DNA from 3 places in the Georgenia sp. AZ-5 genome. Region 1 is predicted to be linked to each of the others. Evidence: riboswitches for the same ligand, from Rfam matches in the RefSeq annotation. Region 1 holds a riboswitch; each other region holds the start of a gene.
The links. A riboswitch is a leader RNA that binds a small molecule or an ion and turns the genes downstream of it on or off. The one in region 1 is predicted to bind thiamine pyrophosphate.
Positions count from the first base shown of each region.

Region 2: linked by a shared signal. The riboswitch ahead of ACF0H8_RS01255 (YkoF family thiamine/hydroxymethylpyrimidine-binding protein) and the one ahead of ACF0H8_RS03645 (thiamine ABC transporter substrate binding subunit) in region 1 are both predicted to bind thiamine pyrophosphate.
Region 3: linked by a shared signal. The riboswitch ahead of thiM (hydroxyethylthiazole kinase) and the one ahead of ACF0H8_RS03645 (thiamine ABC transporter substrate binding subunit) in region 1 are both predicted to bind thiamine pyrophosphate.

Region 1 is NZ_JBINOU010000001.1:757,528-763,924, reverse strand. It holds gene ACF0H8_RS03660 (FAD-dependent monooxygenase) at 1-76, shown strand, start outside; gene ACF0H8_RS03655 (ABC transporter ATP-binding protein) at 109-1,263, opposite strand; gene ACF0H8_RS03650 (ABC transporter permease) at 1,260-3,059, opposite strand; gene ACF0H8_RS03645 (thiamine ABC transporter substrate binding subunit) at 3,061-4,146, opposite strand; TPP riboswitch at 4,208-4,312, opposite strand; gene ACF0H8_RS03640 (DUF4235 domain-containing protein) at 4,739-5,005, opposite strand; gene mnhG (monovalent cation/H(+) antiporter subunit G) at 5,116-5,523, opposite strand; gene ACF0H8_RS03630 (monovalent cation/H+ antiporter complex subunit F) at 5,520-6,107, opposite strand; gene ACF0H8_RS03625 (Na+/H+ antiporter subunit E) at 6,104-6,397, opposite strand, start outside.
Region 2 is NZ_JBINOU010000001.1:256,367-262,763, forward strand. It holds gene ACF0H8_RS01245 (ABC transporter ATP-binding protein) at 1-1,675, opposite strand, end outside; gene ACF0H8_RS01250 (ECF transporter S component) at 1,726-2,334, opposite strand; gene ACF0H8_RS01255 (YkoF family thiamine/hydroxymethylpyrimidine-binding protein) at 2,349-3,011, opposite strand; TPP riboswitch at 3,066-3,173, opposite strand; gene ACF0H8_RS01260 (hypothetical protein) at 3,404-3,697, shown strand; gene ACF0H8_RS01265 (SDR family oxidoreductase) at 3,697-3,924, shown strand; gene rlmC (23S rRNA (uracil(747)-C(5))-methyltransferase RlmC) at 3,882-5,060, opposite strand; gene ACF0H8_RS01275 (ABC transporter ATP-binding protein) at 5,185-5,976, opposite strand; gene ACF0H8_RS01280 (ABC transporter permease) at 5,976-6,397, opposite strand, start outside.
Region 3 is NZ_JBINOU010000001.1:3,953,648-3,960,044, forward strand. It holds gene ACF0H8_RS18345 (hypothetical protein) at 767-952, shown strand; gene ACF0H8_RS18350 (IS1380 family transposase) at 1,235-2,617, opposite strand; gene ACF0H8_RS18355 (DUF4242 domain-containing protein) at 2,978-3,220, opposite strand; gene ACF0H8_RS18360 (thiamine phosphate synthase) at 3,417-4,076, opposite strand; gene thiM (hydroxyethylthiazole kinase) at 4,093-4,920, opposite strand; TPP riboswitch at 4,912-5,009, opposite strand; TPP riboswitch at 5,101-5,214, shown strand; gene ACF0H8_RS18370 (ECF transporter S component) at 5,264-5,869, shown strand; gene ACF0H8_RS18375 (ABC transporter ATP-binding protein) at 5,871-6,397, shown strand, end outside.

The sequences.
Region 1 (6,397 bases):
GCTGCGCCGGCTCGGCGCGCGCTCGCCGGGCACGGTGCTGCACCTGCTCGTGCGGCCGGACGGGCACGTCGCGTAGCGCGGCGGCGCGGACCTCGCCGGTGTGCGCCGCTACCTGGGGAGGTGGCTCCGGCCGGCCGCGTGACGCGTGCCGTGAGGCAGGACGACCACGCCCGCCGGGTCGAGGCGCAGGCGCACCCGGTCGCCGTCGGGCAGGGACACCCCGGCCAGCGCGGTGGCCCGCTGACCGTCCGGCAGCACCACGTCCACCTCCGTGCGGCCCCGGCGGAACCGGGTGGCCACCACGGGCGCGAGGACCCCGGCCGGGTCCTCCTCGTCCACGTGCAGCGCCGTCGGGCCGAGCCCGAGCAGGGCGTCCCCCTCCGCCGCCGCGCCGGCGGGCAGCGGCGCCTCACCGATCGCGGTGCGGGCCACCCGCCCGGTGACGCGCGCCGGCAGGAAGGGCCCGTAGCCGAGGAAGGCGGCGACGTCCCGGCTCGCCGGGGCCTGCCAGAGCCGCGCCGGCGCGTCCACCTGCAGGAGCCGGCCGCGGTCCATGACGCCCACCCGGTCGGCGACGGTGAAGGCCTCGTCGTGGTCGTGGGTGACGTACAGCGCGGTGGTGCCGGTGGCCCGCAGGATGTCGTGGAGCTCGCCGGTCAGCCGCTCGCGCAGGCCGCGGTCCAGGGCCGAGAGCGGCTCGTCGAGGAGGAGCAGGGTCGGCGCCGGCGCGAGCGCGCGGGCGAGGGCCACCCGCTGCGCCTGCCCGCCCGAGAGCGTGGAGACCGGCCGGGGCCCGTAGCCGGCCAAACCCACGAGCTCGAGCAGCTCGGCGACGCGGCGGCGTCGCTCGGCCCGCGCCACCCGCGCCACGGCGAGGCCGTAGGCGACGTTGCCGGCCACCGACCGGTGCGGGAAGAGCTGGCCGTCCTGGAACATCAGCCCGAACCCGCGCTCGTGCACCGGGACGCCCGCGAGGTCCCGGCCGGCCCACGAGACCGACCCCGCGGCGACCGGCTCGAGCCCGGCGACCGCCCGCAGCAGGGAGGACTTGCCCGAGCCGGAGGGCCCCAGCAGCGCGACCACCTCGCCCACGGCGACGTCGAGGTCCACGCCGGCGACCGCCGTGGTCGGCTCGGCGCCGCCCGGGCCCGGGTAGCGCACGACGAGGCCACGCACGCGCAGCCCGCCGTGCGTCTCCGGCGCCCCGGCGCGACCCGCGGGCGCATGGCCCTCCCGGGGGCGTCGCACGCCCAGCTCGTTCACCACTCGGCGGCCTCCCTCGTGCGCAGCTTCTCGGCCAGGCCCATCACCGTGGCGGTGAGCACGGCCAGCACCACGGCCGCGGCCATGGCCATCCCGTAGTTCTCCGCGCCCGGGCGCCCGATCAGCCGGAAGATGACCACCGGCAGGGTGGGCCGGTCGGGGCGGGAGAGGAACGACGTCGCCCCGAACTCCCCGAGCGAGACCGCGAAGGCGAACCCGACCGCCAGGCCCAGGGCGCGGACGAGGTAGGGGCCGTCCACGGTGGCCAGCACCTGCCACCGGGAGGCGCCGAGCACCTCGGCGACCTCCCGCTGGCGCGGGTCGATGGCCCGCAGCACCGGCAGGACGGTGCGCACCACCATGGGGGTGGCCACCACGGCCTGGGCGATGGGCACCAGGATCGGCGACGAGCGCAGGTCCAGCGGCGGGTGGTCCAGCGTGACGAGGAACCCGAAGCCCACGGTCACCGCTGAGACGCCCAGCGGGAGCATGAAAGCCGCGTCGAGCAGCCGCGTCGCGCGCCGGGCGGTGGGCGAGCGCGGCCGGCGCGACGCGACCAGCGCCACCAGCGTGCCGACGACGACGGCGAGCACCGTGGCGTCGACGGCGATGCGCAGCGAGTTCGCGGTGGCCTCCCACACGGTCACCGTCAGGGCGTTGTCGCCCCCGGTGGTCCCCAGGGCGGCGTAGTTGCCCAGGCCCCAGCCGCCGGGCGTGCGGAAGGAGCGGACGACGAGGCCGGCCAGCGGCGCCGCCAGCAGGCCGAGGACGACGACGGCGGTCACCGCGGCCGGCACCAGGTCCGGGCCCGGCCGCCACCGGGGGCCTTCGCGCACGGCCAGGGAGAGCCGGTGCCCGCCGCCGGTGCCGCGCAGTCGCAGGGCCCGCTCCCGGCGGGCGCGGGTGCGGCCGGCCAGGGCGAGCGCGGCGCCGACGACGACGAGCTGGACCACGGACAGCACGGCAGCGGCGCGCAGGTCGAGGAACTGGGTGGTCTGCACCCAGATCTCGGTCTCGATGGTCCCGTACCGCACCCCGCCGAGCACGAGCACGACGCCGAACGCCGTGGCACAGAAGAGGAACACGATCGAGGCGGCCGAGGCGATGGCGGGCCCCAGTGCCGGGAGGGTGACCGTGAGGAATGCCCGCGACGGCGCAGCGCCGAGCGCGCGGGCGGCCTGCTCGGCCCGCGGGTCCAGCCGCTCCCACATCCCCCCCACGGTGCGCACGACCACGGAGTAGTTGAAGAACACCAGGGCGAGCACGATCGCGGTCATGGTGCCGTCCAGGCCGAGGAAGCCCAGCGGCCCGCCCTCGCCCAGCAGGGAGCGGAACGCGACCCCGACGACGACCGTCGGCAGCACGAAGGGGATGGTCACGAACGCGCGGACCGCGCCGCGGCCGCGGAAGCGGCACCGGTAGAGCAGGTACGCGCCGGGCAGCCCGAGCAGCAGCGAGAGCGCCGTGCCCAGGGTGGCCTGGGCCAGGGTCTGCCCCAGGATCCGCCAGGTCCGCGGCCGGGAGAAGACTTCGGCGAACCCGCCCAGGTCGAGCTCGCCGCCCGGGAGGAAGCCCCGGCCGACGAGGGTGAGCACGGGCCACAGGAAGAAGGTGCCCAGGAAGAGCAGCGGGATCCCCGCCGCCAGGCCCCAGGCCGCCCAGCGGGCCACGCGCCGCCGTCGCGCGCGCGTCCCACCCCGGACGGTCGGCGGGGCGGCCGGGCGCGCGCCGGCCCCGCCCAGCCGCCCGGGCCGGGACGGCCGGGCGGCGGGTGCGGGCGGGGCGGGCGCGGTCATGTCAGCCGATCACCGTCTCGGTCCAGGCGGCGATCCACTCCTCTCGGTGCGCGCTGATGTCCGCGGGCGCGACCTCGAAGGGCTTCTCGGCGAGCGGGGCGAACTCCAGCCAGGACCCCGGCAGCGGCACCTGGTTGTCCACCGGGTACATGTACATCTGCCCCGGGATGTCGGCCTGGACCTCCTCGGACAGCAGGAAGTCGACGAAGGCCCGCGCGCCCTCGGGGTTCTGCGCGCCCTCGAGGACGCCGGCGTACTCCACCTGGCGGAAACAGGTGTCGAGCAGCGCGCCCGTGCGCGGCTCGGCGCCGTCCTCGGGCACCTCGGCGGCGGGCGAGGAGGCGTACGAGACCACCAGCGGCCGCGGCCCGGCGCCCTCGGAGCCGGAGAAGTCGACGTAGTAGGCGTCCGACCAGCCCTCGACGACCTTCACGCCGTTGTCCCGCAGCTGCTGCCAGTACTGCTGCCAGCCGTCCGGCCCGAAGGCGCCGACCGTGGCCAGCAGGAAGGCCAGGCCCGGGGACGACGTCGCGGGGTTGGTGACCACCAGGAGGTCCTTGTAGGCGGGGTCGGCCAGGTCCTGCAGCGTCGCGGGCTCGGGGATGCCCGCGTCGGCGAACCACTGGTGGTCGACGTTGACGCAGACGTCCCCCATGTCCACCGGCGTCAGCGACCCGGCGTCGTCGACCGCGTAGTCGCGGGCCGACGGCGGGAGCGCCGGGGAGCTGTAGGGCTCGAGAACCCCCTCGTCGATGGCCCTTGCGGCGAAGGAGTTGTCGATCCCGAAGACCACGTCGCCCAGCGGGGAGTCCTTGGTGAGGATGAGCTGGTTGACGAGGGCACCGCCGTCGCCGGGCGCGACGAACGTGAGGTCGTAGCCGGACTCGGCCTCGAACATCTCGATGAGCTCTTCGGTGAGGGCGAAGGAGTCGTGCGTGACGACGGTGAGCTCGCCGCCCTCGGCGCCGCCCGCGTCGGCGGCGCCGTCCCCCTCACCGGCCAGGCTGCACCCGGCGAGCGTGAGGGACGCGGCCGCCAGGCCCGCGACGTACGGGCGCGGCGCGCGCCCTCTGGTCCTGCTGGTCAAGGCTCCTCCTCGTACTCCAGGAGGGCCCACCGCCGCCCCGCACGTCGCGGCGCGACGGCAGGGAGAGACAATCCCGACTTCCTTCGCCGGTGCTAACCGGTGCAGGTTCGAGGGTCTGCGGCTGTCCGCACTCTCAGCGCCCCGCGGCGCTCCCCTGTCGTTCGCTGGCGAGCCTACACGCCCGGGCACGGCGCCAGCGAGCCCGCCCGCGCCGGAGCGCCCACGCAGGGTCCGAGAGCGTGCGGACCGTACGCCCGGTGCGACGAAGTGGGGCCCCCGCCACCACCCGAACGCCCCAGAACGTCACACTCGCCGTCTGGCGCCAGGCGTCAGCCGTCCAATGCGACGAAGTGGGCCCCCGCCACCACCCGAACGCCCCAGAACGTCACACTCGCCGTCTGGCGCCAGGCGTCAGCCGTCCAATGCGACGAAGCGGGGCCCCCGCCACCACCCGAACGCCCCAGAACGTCACACTCGCCGTCTGGCGCCAGCCGTCCAATGCGACGAAGCGGGGCCCCCGCCACCACCCGAAGGCCCCAGAACGTCATACTCGCGGAACCAGCCGGAGGCATAAACGGGGACGGGGAGAGCGTCAGGCGTTCCTCTTGACGTCCTGCGCGCCGGGGCCGCGGTACCACTTCGACGCGCCGCGCACGGCGAGCTGCCTGGTGAGCCCGACGAGCGCCCCGGAGACGGCGGCGAAGGTGAGGACCTCCCAGAGCTTCACGCCGGGGTCGTCCGGGTCGTGCGGCGGCTCGTGGCCCGTGACGGCCTTCCACCCGAGGTCGAGCACCTTGTTCGTGACGAGGCCCGCCACGAGCAGCGCGCCCGTGCTGACCACCCGGTAACCCATCTCCATCGCCTGCTCCATCCTCTCGGCTGCGCTCGCGCGCCTGGCTCGATCATGCCGGATAGCCGTGGGCGGCGCAGGGCAGGCGCCGGCCGTGGACTTGCGAGGGGAAGCGCCGCTCAGGCGCGGGGTGCGCCGTCCGGGCCGCCGCCGTCCGCCGCCTCGGCCTCGGCCAGCCGGCGGGAGGCGTCGAGGTCATCGGTGAGCTCGTCGAGCACGAGCGTGGCGGGGTCGACCTTGCCCGTGCGGTAGCCGGCCCGGCCCACCATGTGGGCGGAGATGGGCGCCGTCACGAGCTGGAACGCCACCACGAGCACGAGCGTCCAGCCCACCACGGGGTTGCGCACGATGAGGGCCGTGCCCGCCATCATCAGCACCAGCCCCAGCACCTGCGGCTTGGTGGCGGCGTGCATCCGCGAGAACAGGTCGTGGAAGAAGTTCACCGCGAAGGCCGCCACGAGGGTGAGGGTCGAGCCGAGGAGCAGGCACACGGCCCCGAGCACGTCCGCCACGTCGGTCCAGCTCATCGCCGTCCTCCTCCCGGTCGGGGGTCCTCGCCGGGTCGGGCACCAGGCCCGCCCGGTCCGCCACCCGTGTCGCCGGGAGGGGCGTCCCGGCCGGCGCCGAGGCCCGCCGCCGGGGACGCCGGCCCGCCTGCCGCGGCCGGCTCCGGCGCCCCTTCGGGGTGCGCGAGCCTGACGCCGGCGCCGTCGGCCCCGGCGTCGGGCGCCGGCACGTCCTCGCGGGTCCGGGCGGCGTCGGGGTCGTGCACCGGGGCGGCCTCGTCGTCCATGACGTTCTCCCTCGCCAGCAGCTCGCGCATCTCCTCCTTGGTGAGGATGCGCGCCTCCTCGGCGCGCTCGACGGCGACGAACCGGGCGATGGTCACGGACCCGACGAACCCGACGATCGCGAGCACGACCAGCACGGGCACCAGGTCGGTCCTCCCGGTACGGGCGGAGATGACCGCCACGGAGCCGAGCACCGCGGCGGTGATGACGTCGAGCGCCGCCACGCGGTCGAGCATGCTGGGGCCGCGCTCCATGCGCACGAGGGCGATCACGGCTGCCAGCGCGAGGACGATCGTGCAGTACGCGTAGACGGCGGTCATCGGCCCTCCGCCCCCTCGGTGGTGAGCCGCCCCGCCCGCGGCGATGAGCCGGGGACGTAGCCGGCGTCGATGAGCTGGTCGCGCGAGGCGAAGGCCCGCAGGATGCGCTCCTCCTGGTCCAGCACGATGCGGTGGGCGTTCTCGAGCCCGCCGGCCAGCTCGACGTCGAACACGTGAATGTACAGCGTGCCGGTCAGGCGGTGCGCCTCCACCACGATGGAGCCGGGGACCAGCGAGGTCATTCCCGCCGTCGCGGTGAGATAGCTGTCCGAGTGACCGCGCAGCCGCAC
Region 2 (6,397 bases), 500 kb from region 1:
GCCCGACGGCGGGGCCGGGGAGGTGCTCGAGCAGCCACGCCACGAGCGGCGGCAGCGTGAGCCCGGCCCGGGCGAGCACCTCGCCGTCGCGCAGCACCTCCGCGGTCGGCCCGTCGGCGAGCACGCCGCCCTCCCCGAGGACGACGACGCGGTCGGCGAGCCCGGCGACGGTGCGCAGGTCGTGGCTGGAGAGCACGACGGCGCCGCCGCCGGTCGCCACCTCCCGCAGCGTCGCCGCGGTGGCGATGGTGTCCCGCCGGTCCAGGCCGAGGGTGGGCTCGTCGGCCAGCAGCACCGGGCGCTCGTGCGCGATCATCGCGGCCAGGCTGAGCCGGCGCTTCTCCCCGCCCGAGAGCCGGAAGGGGTTCTGCCCGGCCAGGTGCTCGAGCCGGTGGCGGCGCAGCTGACGCGCCACCACGTCCCCGGCGACGGCGGCCGGGAGCCCGTGGGCGATCTCGTCCCGCACGGTGCTGGCGAGGAACTGGTGCTCGGCGTTCTGGAACACCAGCCCCGGACGCGCGCCCTCGACCCGCCCGCCGAGCGGCGCCAGCAGGCCGGCCAGCGTGAGCAGCAGGGTGGACTTCCCGACGCCGTTGGCGCCGAGCAGGGCGACCGCCTCGCCCGGTCGAACGGCCAGCTCGATGCCGGACAGCAGCGCCGGCGCGGGCGGGGCCGCCTGCCGGCGCCGGCGGGTGCGCCGCGCCGCCGGCTCCGCCCGGCCCACCGCGAGCCCGCGGGCGGCGAGCAGCGGGGCTCCGCCGTCGTGCGCGGGCCCGCCGGCGCCGGATACCCCCTGGGCACCGGGCACGCCCGGCGCCCCGGGCGGCTGGGCCGCCTCCGCCGCGAGCGCACGCAGCAGCTCGGTGTTCGCCGGCGCCGCCAGCCCGCCCTCGGCGCCGGTGAGGGCGAGCAGCTCGGCGTCCAGGGGCAGCCAGCACCCGGCGGCGTGGAGCTCGTCGGCGTGCTCGCGCAGCACGACGGCGGTCGGACCGTCGGCGAGCACCTCCCCGGCCTCTCCCAGGGCGAGCGCCCGGGCGGGCAGCCCGGCGATCCCGGCCGGGCCGGCCCACTCGTCGAGGCGGTGCTCGACCAGCACCACCGCCGGGCCGTACCGCCGGACCGCCCGGTCGAGGGCGCCGCGGACGGCGGTGACGCCCGCCGGGTCCAGCATCGACGTCGGCTCGTCCAGCAGCAGCACCTCCGGCTCGGTCACCAGGGCGGCGGCCAGGGCGACCCGCTGGGACTCCCCGCCGGAGAGCGTGGCGGTGACCCGGCCCCGCAGGGCGCCGGCGCCCACGGCGTCGAGCGCGGCGCCGATGCGCGGGCCGATGGTCGCGGGGTCGGCGGCGTGGTTCTCCAGCGGCAGGGCCAGCTCCTGCTCCACCCCGGGCAGGCACACAGCGGCCGCGGGGTCCTGCGCGAGGACGCCCAGGTGCCGGGACCGCTCGACGACGGGCGTGGCCGCCGTCGTCGGACCCACGGTGACCGTGCCGGTGACGGTGGCGCTCACGGTGTGCGGCACCACCCCGGTGATGGCGTGCAGCACGGTGGACTTGCCCGAGCCGGAGGCGCCGAGCACGACCACCTGCTCCCCGGGCGCCAGGGCCAGGGACACCCCGCGCAGCACCGGCTCCGCGCGGCGGGGGAAGGTCACCGAGACGTCGCGGAGCTCCACGACCGGCCCGGTGCCCGCCCCCGCCGCTCGCGGGGCCGCCTGGGCCCGGCTCACGACCGGCCCGGGGCCCGGCCGATGGCGAAGTTGTCGACGACGCCGGTGCGTGCCAGGGCGTCGACGATCACCTTGGCCAGCAGGCCGCCGAGGACGATGCCGGAGAGGCACTGCAGCACCAGGCGCAGGGCGAAGATGTCCTGGCCGTACCAGCCGGCGCGGAACGCGGAGTAGAAGAACACCAGGCCGGCGCCGAGCAGGCCGGAGACGGCGTAGACGCCCCAGCCGAACCGGCGGTAGCGGGTGAGCGCGAAGGGCAGCTCGCTGCCCGCGCCCTGGATGGCGGCGGCGACGAGCAGCAGCGGCCCGACCGGGGAGCCGAGGAAGACCACCTCGACGACCGAGGCGATGACCTCGGCGATCACCCCCGCGAGGGGGCGGCGGATGATGGCGACGGCGATGGGTGCCACCAGCAGCCAGCCGCCGAGCAGCAGGTGCTGGGAGAGGTCCCCGGCGGGGCCCATGAGGATGCTCAGCCCGTTCCAGGCCTGCACGAGGGCCCAGTAGGCGAAGCCGAAGACGACGCCGAGGACGACCATGAGGACGAGGTCCTTCATGGCCCAGCGCGGGCGGGCGGGGGCGACGGCGGCGGTGGTGTCGTTCATGGCGCGCTCCTCCCTCACGCCTCGACCGGGCTCGGGGAGCCCACGGAGACGGTCAGGTGCGTGACCACGTGCGGCACGTGGGCGCCGACCTGCGCCCAGGCGTCGACGGCGGTCGCCAGGACGTCGGCGACGTCACCGGTGAGCTTAGTGGCGTAGTGCGCCGGGCTCGTCGTGGTGCCGCGCCGGCGGGCCGAGGCGATCGCGGCCTCGATGTGGGCCATGTGGTCACCGGCGTCGGAGCCGCCGTCGAGCAGCGGGTAGAGCGACCACTGGGCGGCGGCGCGGATGCCGGTGCGCTCGAGCTGCACGGGTGCCGGGTCGGGCAGCCCGGTGACCGCGAGGTCGCAGGACACCTCGCCCGGGCAGCCACGGGAGAGCAGCACGTGGGCGACGACGTGCCCGCCGCCCGAGCGGCGCGAGGCCGCGGCGACGACGGCGGTGAGGTAGGCGGCGAGGCGCTGCTCGGCCGGAGCGGTGCGGGCGCCGACGTAGGTGCTCACCTCGTCGGTGTCGATCACCAGGCCCTCGGTGAGGCCGGCGGCCTCGGCGTCGGCGAGGGCGCCGAGGATGACCTCGACGAAGTCGTCGCAGTGGGGGTGGATGCTCAGCCGCATCCCGATGCCGAGCTGATCCGGCGTGGCGCCGGTGTCGGTCAGTTCTTCGAGCTTGGTGCTCATCACGGTCCCTTCTCGGGCCCGCGGGTACCTCGAGACCCGCCGACGACGCACGTGCGTCGGGCGGATGCCCTGCTCCCTACGCCGGTACGAACCGGATCAGGTATACGGGTCTGCGGACTGTCCGCACTCTCAGCGCTCCTCAGCGCTCCCCGGGGGTGCGGCCGAAGTTACTCCTGACCGCCCACGGGTCAATGGCCGGTTCGCCAGGTGAGACCGCGCCGGGTCCGCGTCCTCCGATGGCGTGAGGCCGGCGACGAATGCAGCGCAGTTCACGCCCGCAGGTTCTGGCCGGGGTCCGGGCACGAGCGCGACCATAGGGACGGAAGGAGTCGCGAGTTCCGCTCCTGAGTGAGGTCACCGGCGCCCTCGGTTCTTCGTCACCGGTGGGAGGCATGGTGTTCAAGGCCTTGTTCCAGTCAGCGCTGTCCGACTGGACCGCGTGGGTGCGTGACCGGCTGGACCACGGCGCGGCGTCCGACACGTCCGCCCCGTACGTCGTGCAGCACATGCACCAGGTGCTCCGCGCCTACTCGCGGGCCGAAGCTGCCGCCGCCCGGGAGCTGGACCCCGACGAGCGGTTTGAGCTGATCGCCGAGTGGGCCGCGTCCGGGGGCCTCACCTGGACCGAGGCCGAGTCCTTGCTGGAGCTGGAGGAGGCCACTGCCTGGCGACTGCCGGCGCGGTGATGCTCGCCGCGGACGGCATCCGGGTCAACGCGGTCGCACCGGGGACGGTGCGCACGGACATCCACGCCGCGGCGGGCGATCCCCGCCGCGCGACGCGCGTCGCCTCACGCATCCCGTTCGGCCGGCCCGGCGAGCCGGAGGAGATCAGCCCCGCCATCGGCTGGCTGCTGAGCGCGGAGGCCGCCTACGTCAGCGGCGCCGTCGTACGTGTCGCCGGCGGCCTCTGACCCGCCCCGCCGGGCGCCCGCTCGAGCAGCACCAGCGCCTCGTAGTGCGCGGTCTGCGGGAACATGTCGAGCACCCGTGCGCGCCGCGGCCTCAGCGACGGCATGGCGGCGAGGTCGCGCGCCAGCGACACCGCGTTGCAGCTGGAGTAGATCACCGACCGGACCGAGGACGACTCCAGCCAGCCCGCCAGGTCGGGGCCGATGCCCCGCCGCGGCGGGTTGACGATGACCAGCTCCGGCGCCTGCTCTGCGGCGAGCGCGAACGCCGTCGCGTCCCCGGCCTCGAAGCGCACCCGACCGAGGCCGGCCTGCGCCCGGGTCAGCTCGGCGGAGGCGATGGCCTCCCGGCTCACCTCGATGCCGGTGACGTTGCGGTCGCCGTCGGCGCAGTGCAGCGCGAAGCCGCCGACGCCGCAGTAGAGGTCCCACAGCGAGGCGGGCGCGAGCTCGTCCACCCAGGCCCGCGCCTGGCGGTACAGGGCCGCGGCGACGTCGGTGTTGGTCTGGAAGAAGCTCTGCGGGCGCAGGTGCAGGTCGACGCCGTCGACGCCCATCCGCAGGGTCTGCTGGTCGGTCAGCACGATCTCGCGCTCGCCCTCCAGGACCGCCTTGTGCTCGGGGAGGATGTTGGCCGAGGCGACCGCCAGCTTCGGCAGCGCCTGGCGCAGCCACGGCAGGTGCTTGCGGATCCGCACGACCGACTCGTCCGTGCGCAGCACGAAGCGGACCATGAGCTCGCCGTCGGGCGACTCGGTGACGAGCAGGTTCTTCAGCTGGCCGCGCCGGCGCGGCACGTCGTAGGGCGTGAGCCTGGCCCGCCCGACGAACTCGGCGAGCACGGGGAACGTGGCGTGCAGGCTCGCCGGGTACAGCCCGCACTCGCGCAGGTCCACGCCGCGGCCGCCGCCGTCGAGGATGCCCAGCTGCGGGTCCTCGGCCGTGCCGGCCACGGCCATCTTGGCCTTGTTGCGGAAGCCCGACTCCCGGCTCGCCACCGGCGGCAGCCACTCCAGGGCGGGGAAGTCGGCCAGCAGGGTGCGGCAGTGCTCCTCCTTGCCGGCCAGCTGGTCGGCGTAGCTGCGCCCCAGCAGGGTGCACGAGCGGCACCGGTCGGCGTCGAAGTAGGAGCATTGCATCAGCCAGCAAGCGTATTTCCGCGCCCGGTCGGCGAGAAGAAATACCGGACGAGGCCTCGGTCACGAAAAATGAGGCTCTCCTCGCGATCATCCGACGGGATGGACGCGGAAGCGCGAAAGATGGCTACTGCAGCATCGTCCGGTCGTCGAGCCCTGCGCCCTTGATCTTCTCGAACTCGTGCAGCAGGTCCGGCACGGTGGTGCGGGCCTTGGTGGCGGCGTCGAGGTCGAGGATGATCCGGCCCTCGTGCATCATCACCAGCCGGGTGCCCAGCTCGAGGGCCTGGGCCATGTTGTGGGTGACCATGAGCGTGGTGAGGTGGTGGCGCTCCACGGCCTCCGCCGTCAGCCGGGCCACGAGCGCCGCGCGCTGGGGGTCCAGGGCGGCGGTGTGCTCGTCCAGCAGCAGGATCTTGGGCTCGCTGAAGGTGGCCATGAGCAGCGACAGGGCCTGGCGCTGACCGCCGGAGAGCATGCCGACCTTCGCCTTCAGGCGCGACTCCAGGCCGAGCTCGAGGGTGGCCAGCTCGCGGGCGAAGAGCTGCCGCTTGGCGGCCGTGACGCCCCGGCGCAGGCCCCGGCCCTTGCCCCGCTCGTAGGCCATGGCGAGGTTCTCCTCGATGGTCATGTGCGGGGCGGTGCCGGCCATCGGGTCCTGGAACACGCGGGCGACGTCCCGGGCGCGCTGGTGGTCCGCCAGCCCGGTGACGTCCTTGCCGTCGATGGCCACCGTGCCGGTCCCGGGACGGAGCTTCCCGGCGGCGATGTTGAGCAGGGTGGACTTGCCGGCGCCGTTGGAGCCGATGACGGTGACGAACTCCCCCGGCTCGAGTGCGAGCGTGACGCCGCGCAGGGCGACCCGCTCGTTGGGGGTGCCGGCGAAGAAGGTCTGGGTGACGTCGTCGAGGCGCAGCATCAGGCGTCCACCTTCGCCTTCGCGCCGACGTGGGTCCGGCGCAGCCCGAGCCGCGCGCCGAGGCCCTTGAACAGCCCCCACTGCGGCAGGACCAGCGCGATGACCACGAGGACGGCCGAGATGAGCTTCATGTCGTTGGGGTCCAGGCCGATCGTGAGTGCCAGCTGGATGACCACCCGGTAGACCACGGAGCCGAGCACCACGGCGAGGGTGGCGATGACGATGGTGCGGGTGCCGAAGATCGCCTGGCCGATGATCACCGACGCCAGGCCGGCAACGATGAGGCCGATGCCCATGCCGATGTCCGCGAAGCCCTGGTACTGGGCGATGAGCGCCCCGCACAGCGCCACCAGGGCGTTGGACAGCGCCAGCCCGAGCACCTTCGTCCGGTCCGTGTTCACGCCGAAGCTGCGGATCATCT
Region 3 (6,397 bases), 3.2 Mb from region 1:
TCCATCGCGACCCGGCGGGGCTGCCCTCCGGGATTACCCAGGCGTTCCTGGGTGGTGGGCGCGTCGGTGGTCATGCCTCTCCTCCAGCTCGGCTTCGCGTCGACGGTAGGCGGGTGGCGTGAATAGGAAGTGACGCCGACCTCACATCGAGCAGGCGCAGCAGAGGGGAGGCCGGCCGCGCCGTCGTCCGGCGTGCAGTCTCAGGCAGCCGGGCTCGAGCGGGACGGCCAGACAACAACCCGCCGCGGGGCGGACGCAAACGAACGGTCCCGTCGCTCCTGCGCACGAGAAGCGGATGCGCGGCTCACAGGCCAGCGGTGCGGTACCACCACGGCAAGAAAGTCAACGAGCGCCTCCCGCGCGGGGCGCCACGTCGCCGGGCGCAGGCCTCCGCCTCACGAACCAGGTCCTGCGCTCGAATGTCGTGCAGTTCAAGCCACATTTCCACCAGAGTCTCCCTACCGTGAGCTGGTTCTTGGATGTGATCGAGCCGCCGGTACGGGAGGTCAGGATTCCTCCATCCATTCCAGACGGGCACGTCTTTCGTCATCTCTTCGACGAAGTGCTCGGACTGGTCTCGACGCTAACGCGACAAGCCGACTACCCCGTGAACGCAGCGGTACAGATAGCCCAGCAGGGTGGGAACACGAGACTCAGGAGGGACATCTGGGTGCGCGATTCCGTCAAGGGTGTCCCACATCCTTAGTTCTGGGACACACCTTGAGTGAGACGGCGCTGATGGGGTGCGGAGGATCGAGGGCGTGCGATGCTGGGAGGCGTGGGGATGGACGACGCCAACGAGGGCTCCGAATCCGGCGAATGCTGGGAGCACAAGTGGGTGCTCGAGGGAGCCAGCGTCTCCTCCAAAGGCTCGCAGATGAACTACGTGTGCCGCCGGTGCGGCGCCGTGATGGTCGATGCCAGCGCCGGCGGGGCCGACGACACACCCTGAGCCCGGAGACGGCTCATGGGGCATGGATGACGACAGCGACTGCCCAGAGCACATCTGGGGACTGAGCGCCGCTGTTCTCGCACGCCACGGCTGGCGCGAGTCGTGCATCACCGATGGCTGCACTAGCCTCGGTGTTTCATGCAGCCGGCGGGCGTGGTCCGGTGTGCCGGGTTTGACCGGTTCTGGCCTCGTGGTGGAGGCCGTGGCATTGGAAGGGCCCGGCTGTCGCGCCGGGTGGGCGGGGTTCCGAGGTCCTTTAGGTCGGAGGGGCAGGGTCGGCGGTCAGCCGAAGGCGGTGCGTATCCGGCTCCAGCCGGTGGCGATCGCGGTGGCCCAGCGCCAGGTGGCGTCGATGCGCAGCCGTGTCTGCCGGGCGGCTTTGGTGATGCGGGCGGCGACGTGCAGGACGCGGTAGCGGAAGGCGGCGATCTCGCACCTGGCCAGCGCGGGGTCGCCTGGGAAGGCGATGAGCTTGGTCCAGGCGATCAGGTCGGTGGCCATCAGGACGACCTCGAGCCAGGCGTTGTTCTCGTTCCAGGCCCGGCACGGCAGGTTCCGGAGCCCGGTGGCCTTGGCCTGGCGGATGCGGTCCTCGACGCGGGCGTGCTGACGGTGCCGTAGTTCGAGGCCGGCGATCTGCCCGGGGACGACGCCGGGTGGGGTGTCGGTGAGGAACGCGGTGATCCGCATGCCGTCGACGTCGGTGAAGGTCAGCTGCGCCCCGGGATGGGGCCGTTCCTTGCGCAGGATCAACCGGGAGCCCTCGGGCCAGGCCGTCAGGTCGACGGTGTCGGTGACTTCGGCGACCCAGGCGCCCTCGCGCAGCCCGTCGGTCTCGATGGCCCGGTGCCAGCACCGCTCGGGGATGGCGTCGACGATGTCCTTGATCCGGAAGTCCACGGGGAACCCGAAGGAGAACCCCACCCCCTTCTCGCGGCACGCGGCGGCGAACGTGTGGGTGGCGCCGGCGGAGTCCGACCGGGCCAGCACCCGCGGACCGTCCGCCTCGCCGGGGCGGGGCCGGGCATGCTCGGGCAGCGCGGCCAGCGCCATCTGGAGCACGGCGACGTGGTCGGCGGCAGTGTTCGACCCGGCGTTGCCCTTGCGCAGCAGCCCAGCGAGTGCCTCCCCGCCAGCGATCTCCGGGCGGTCGAGGAAGGCCAGCAGCGGGTGGAATCCGAAGGTGCGCTTCCAGGTCGCGGCGGCGTTCTCCTTCTCCGAGTGCGCGATGGTGATCGTGGCGTCGAAGTCGATCCGCAACTCCTCGGAAAGGTCCGGGCCCGCCCCGGCGGCCCACGCCCGCTCCCGGGCCGCCGCCCGGGCCGCGCGCACCGCGGGCAGGTGGTCGGCGTCGACCCGGTCCAACACCCGCCACACCGTCGGCATCGAGGCCACCGGCCCGAAGACGTCCTGCCGGTCCCCGAGGACGGCGATCCCGCTGATCGCGTCCGCGCCGTCGGCGACCGCGACCGCCAGATCGGTCAGCACCCGCCCCGGCGCGTGCATCGGCACCCCCCGGTAGGTGTCCAGCAGCGCGCCGTCCACCGCCTGGACCAGGCCGGTGTACCCGGCCAGCTCCCGCAGCATCCCCACCCCGGCGTGGGACACGACGCCCTCGCCGTCCGCGCTGACCTTCAACCGTCGCAGCGACCCGTTACGCTTCACCCGGAAAGTGCCTCTCTGGAGCGACTACCTGGACTCTCGACAAGCCCAAGTTTTCCGCACCAGACGGGCACTTTCCGCTATCCCGGCACCGTGTCATCAGCGACCGGCGTGAAAGGCCGAGGCTAGGTGCGCGGTGCGCGGCCGTATGCACAGCCGCCCCACGGCAGGGGCCCGCCGGACGGCACAGCAAACGCCACTTCGAACTGCGCCGGCTGCTCGACGGCGTTACCACCACGGCCGTCGGCCCCTCGACCCAGCCGCTCCCGTCCCGAGGGGCCGCAAACCAATGGCCCCCGCCGTGGATCCGCCTTCCTGCGACGTGCTCATTGCCAAGCCTTCGACCCCTCGGCGGGGGCGGTCTCAGCTGCGCTCCTCGACCACGTAGATCTCATTCGGTCCAGCGCCCGTGGTCTCGACGTGCACACGAGCCGCCGACTCGGCGTCCGGCGCGTCGACGAGGCACTGGACAACCTTGGCATCCCGGCTCACCCAGTACCTGAGGAACCTCACCCCGTGCTGGTCCTGCGCGGCGAGGTCCGCCTGGTGCGCCTCGGCGATCTGCTGGTCGCTCGGCATCTCGCCTTCGAACTTGTGCGTATCCATGAGGAGCGGCATCGAGTCGCCCCCTTCCGTGGTCGATCGACGCTACGCCTGTCGCCCACGCAGCGCCACGGTCACGGTTGACGCCGCGGCCGCGGGCGCCCGCCCACGACGGCTGACAGGCGTCTCGCATCCTTGGCAATGAGACGGCCCGGCGGTGAGACGCCTTCAATGGCCTTCATAGCTCAATAGCGGTTGTTTACTCGCGCTGACTGGCGACAGACGGGCGCCAGATCGACCACGACTGCGGGGATGGTTCAGCTATCCCCGGGCGTCGTGGAGCTCGAGACGCGGAGGAGCCCTGCCGGGGGAACCGGGGACGCCCGACCCCGCGGAGGTGCTGAGGTTCTTCACCCAGCCGCCGCAGTCCCTCAGACGGGCCACGCTTCTTGTCGGCCTGCGGCGTCCCAGAACATCCACTCGTACTGGGCGGCGCGGCGGAACGCCGCGTGCATGCGGCCGGCCGTCGCCTCCCCGGTGTCGGTGGGCGAGCCGGTCGACGATTCTCCGGGCGGTGCGGCTGGACTCGGTGCGCCTCGCGGACGTCCATGTCGCCCTGGCCGACATGGGCGCCGTCGGCCCCGATCGCCTCGACCAGGTCGGCCCGGTCGTTGATAAGCAGGGGCACGCCGGTCCCCGCGAGAGCCGCGCGCACCGCGCGGCCGAGCGCGACGAGCTCGGCGTCGGTGGCGGCGGGGTCGCGCAGCTGGACGGTGGTCACGCCGGCGGCGACGGCGGCCGCGACCGTGGCGGGCACGCCGGCCTCGCCGCACAGGGCGGTGTCGGTGACGAGGTAGAGGGACAGATCGAGCCGGGGGCGGCATGCGGGCGCACGCCGACCCGGCAGGGTGGTGGTCACGATGCTTGCTCCGGGGTCAGGAGAGGCGGGCGCGCTCGGTCAGTGCGGCGGGGGTGAGCAGGGCGAGCTCGTCGAGCAGGGCGACGGCGAAGCTGCCCGGCCCGCGGCTGCGCCCGGCGGCGGCCTCGGCGGCCACGGTGAGGGTGGCCGTGGCGGCCGTGGCCGCCAGCAGCGGGTCCTCCACCACGGGGCAGAAGGCGGCCATGAGGGCGCCGAGCGCGCAGCCCGCGCCGGTGACCTGGGTGAGCAGCTCTGTGCCGTTGCCGACTCGCACCACCCGCGCTCCGTCGGTGAGGTGGTCGACCGCGCCGCTGACGGCCACCACGGTGCCGTGCTCGCGGGCCAGCTCCGCGGCCGTGGGCAGCGCCGCCTCCGGGGTGTGCTCGCTGTCGGCGCCCTTGCCGCCCTGCCCGCCCGCCAGGCCGAGGATCTCCGAGGCGTTGCCGCGAATGACCGCAGGGGCCGAGCGGGACAGCAGGTCCAGCGCGACCCGGGTACGCCACGGCAGGCCGCCGGCACCGACGGGGTCGAGCACCCACGGTGTGCCCGCGCCGGCCGCGCCGGTGACCGCGTGCGCCATAGCGGCCACGGTCTCGTGCTGGGGTGTGCCGAGGTTGACGAGCACGCCGTGGGCGACGGCGGCGAAGGCGCCGGCCTCGTCGGGGTTGTCCACCATGGCGGGGCTGGTGCCGACGGCGAGCAGGACGTTGGCAGTCCACTGCGCGACGACGATGTTGGTCATGCACTGCACGAGCGGCGGGCGCTCGCGCAGCCGGGCCAGGGCGGCGCCCAGGTGCTCCGGCGCGATGTGGTGGTCGGACAGGGTGCTGGAAGGTGCGGACATCCGCGACGTTCCCTTCGCTAGTACGAACTAGATCAGGTTCAACGGGTGTGCTCTCAGCCGTGCGATGCACGGCACCCCGCGTCGGTAGTCACCCTACGCCCGCCCGGACGGCGGCCGAGATCGCCGGCGCGCGACGCCCGGACGGCCGCCCGGTGCCGCGGTGTAGCATCCGGCACGCAAGAGATGCGACAGGGGAGCGCCGCCGCGTGCGGTGGGCGCTGAGAGTGCGGCCAACCGCAGACCCTCGAACCTGATCCGGTTAGTACCGGCGAAGGGAGTCGAGTTCTCGGGGTGCCGGCGCGTGCCGGGACCTTCCCCTCCTGAGGAGCAGGAGGACCTTTCCGTGAGCGTTTCCACCTCGACCGCACGCGCCACCAGCTGGCGCGTGGTCGACATCGTCGTGGCCTCCGTGGTGGCGGTAGCCGTCGGGGTCGTCTTCTGGGGGTGGTCCGCCGGCTACGCCGGCGTCGCCGCCGCCACCGCGGCCTTCCCCCCGCTCGCCGGGCTCTACGGCGGCGGCTGGCTCATCGCCGGCGTGATCGGCGGCCTCATCGTCCGCAAGCCCGGCGCGGCCCTGTACTGCGAGCTGCTGGCCGCCGTGGTCGAGGGCTTCCTCGGCACGCACTTCGGCTGGACCGTCGTGATCTCCGGCCTCATCCAGGGCGCCGCCGCGGAGGTGGTGTTCGCGGCCTTCCGCTACCGGCGCTGGAACCTGCCCGTGGCGCTGCTGGCGGGCGCCGTCGCCGGCATCGCGATGGGGACGAGCGAGAACGTCCTGTACAACGTCGCCTGGGCATCGCAGTGGAAGGTCGTCTACGTGATCCTCGCGGCCGTCTCCGGGACGGTCCTCGCCGGCCTGCTGTCCTGGCTGGCCGTCCGCGCGCTGGCCCGCACCGGCGTGCTCACCGGTCTCGCGTCGCGCGACGCTGCGGCCGAGCGGGCGCTCTAGAGTGCCGCGCGCCGCGGCGGCCGGCGTCCGGCCGGCCGCGATCAGCGCCGCCGGGTGGGGGTGGCAACACGCCGGCCGGTCCCGCCCGGCGCTGCGGAACCTCGACCTCGAGATCCGGCCCGGGGAACGGGTCCTCCTCCTCGGCGCCTCCGGGGCCGGCAAGTCGACCCTGCTGCACGCCATGGCGGGGGTCCTCGGGGAGGACGATGGGCACGCCCAGTCGGGCCGGCTGCTCCTCGACGGCCGGCCCGCGGCGGACCAGCGCGGGCGGGCGGGCCTGGTGCAGCAGGACCCGGAGACCCAGGTGGTCCTCTCCCGCGTCGGCGACGACGTTGCGTTCGGGGCCGAGAACTTGGCCGTGCCGCGCGAGGAGATCTGGGACCGCGTGGCCGAGAGCCTGGCAGCGGTCGGCCTCCACCTGCCGCTGGACCACCCCACCGCCGCCCTGTCCGGCGGCCAGAAGCAGCGCCTCGCCCTGGCCGGGGTCCTCGCCATGCGCCCCGGCGCCCTGCTGCTGGACGAGCCGAC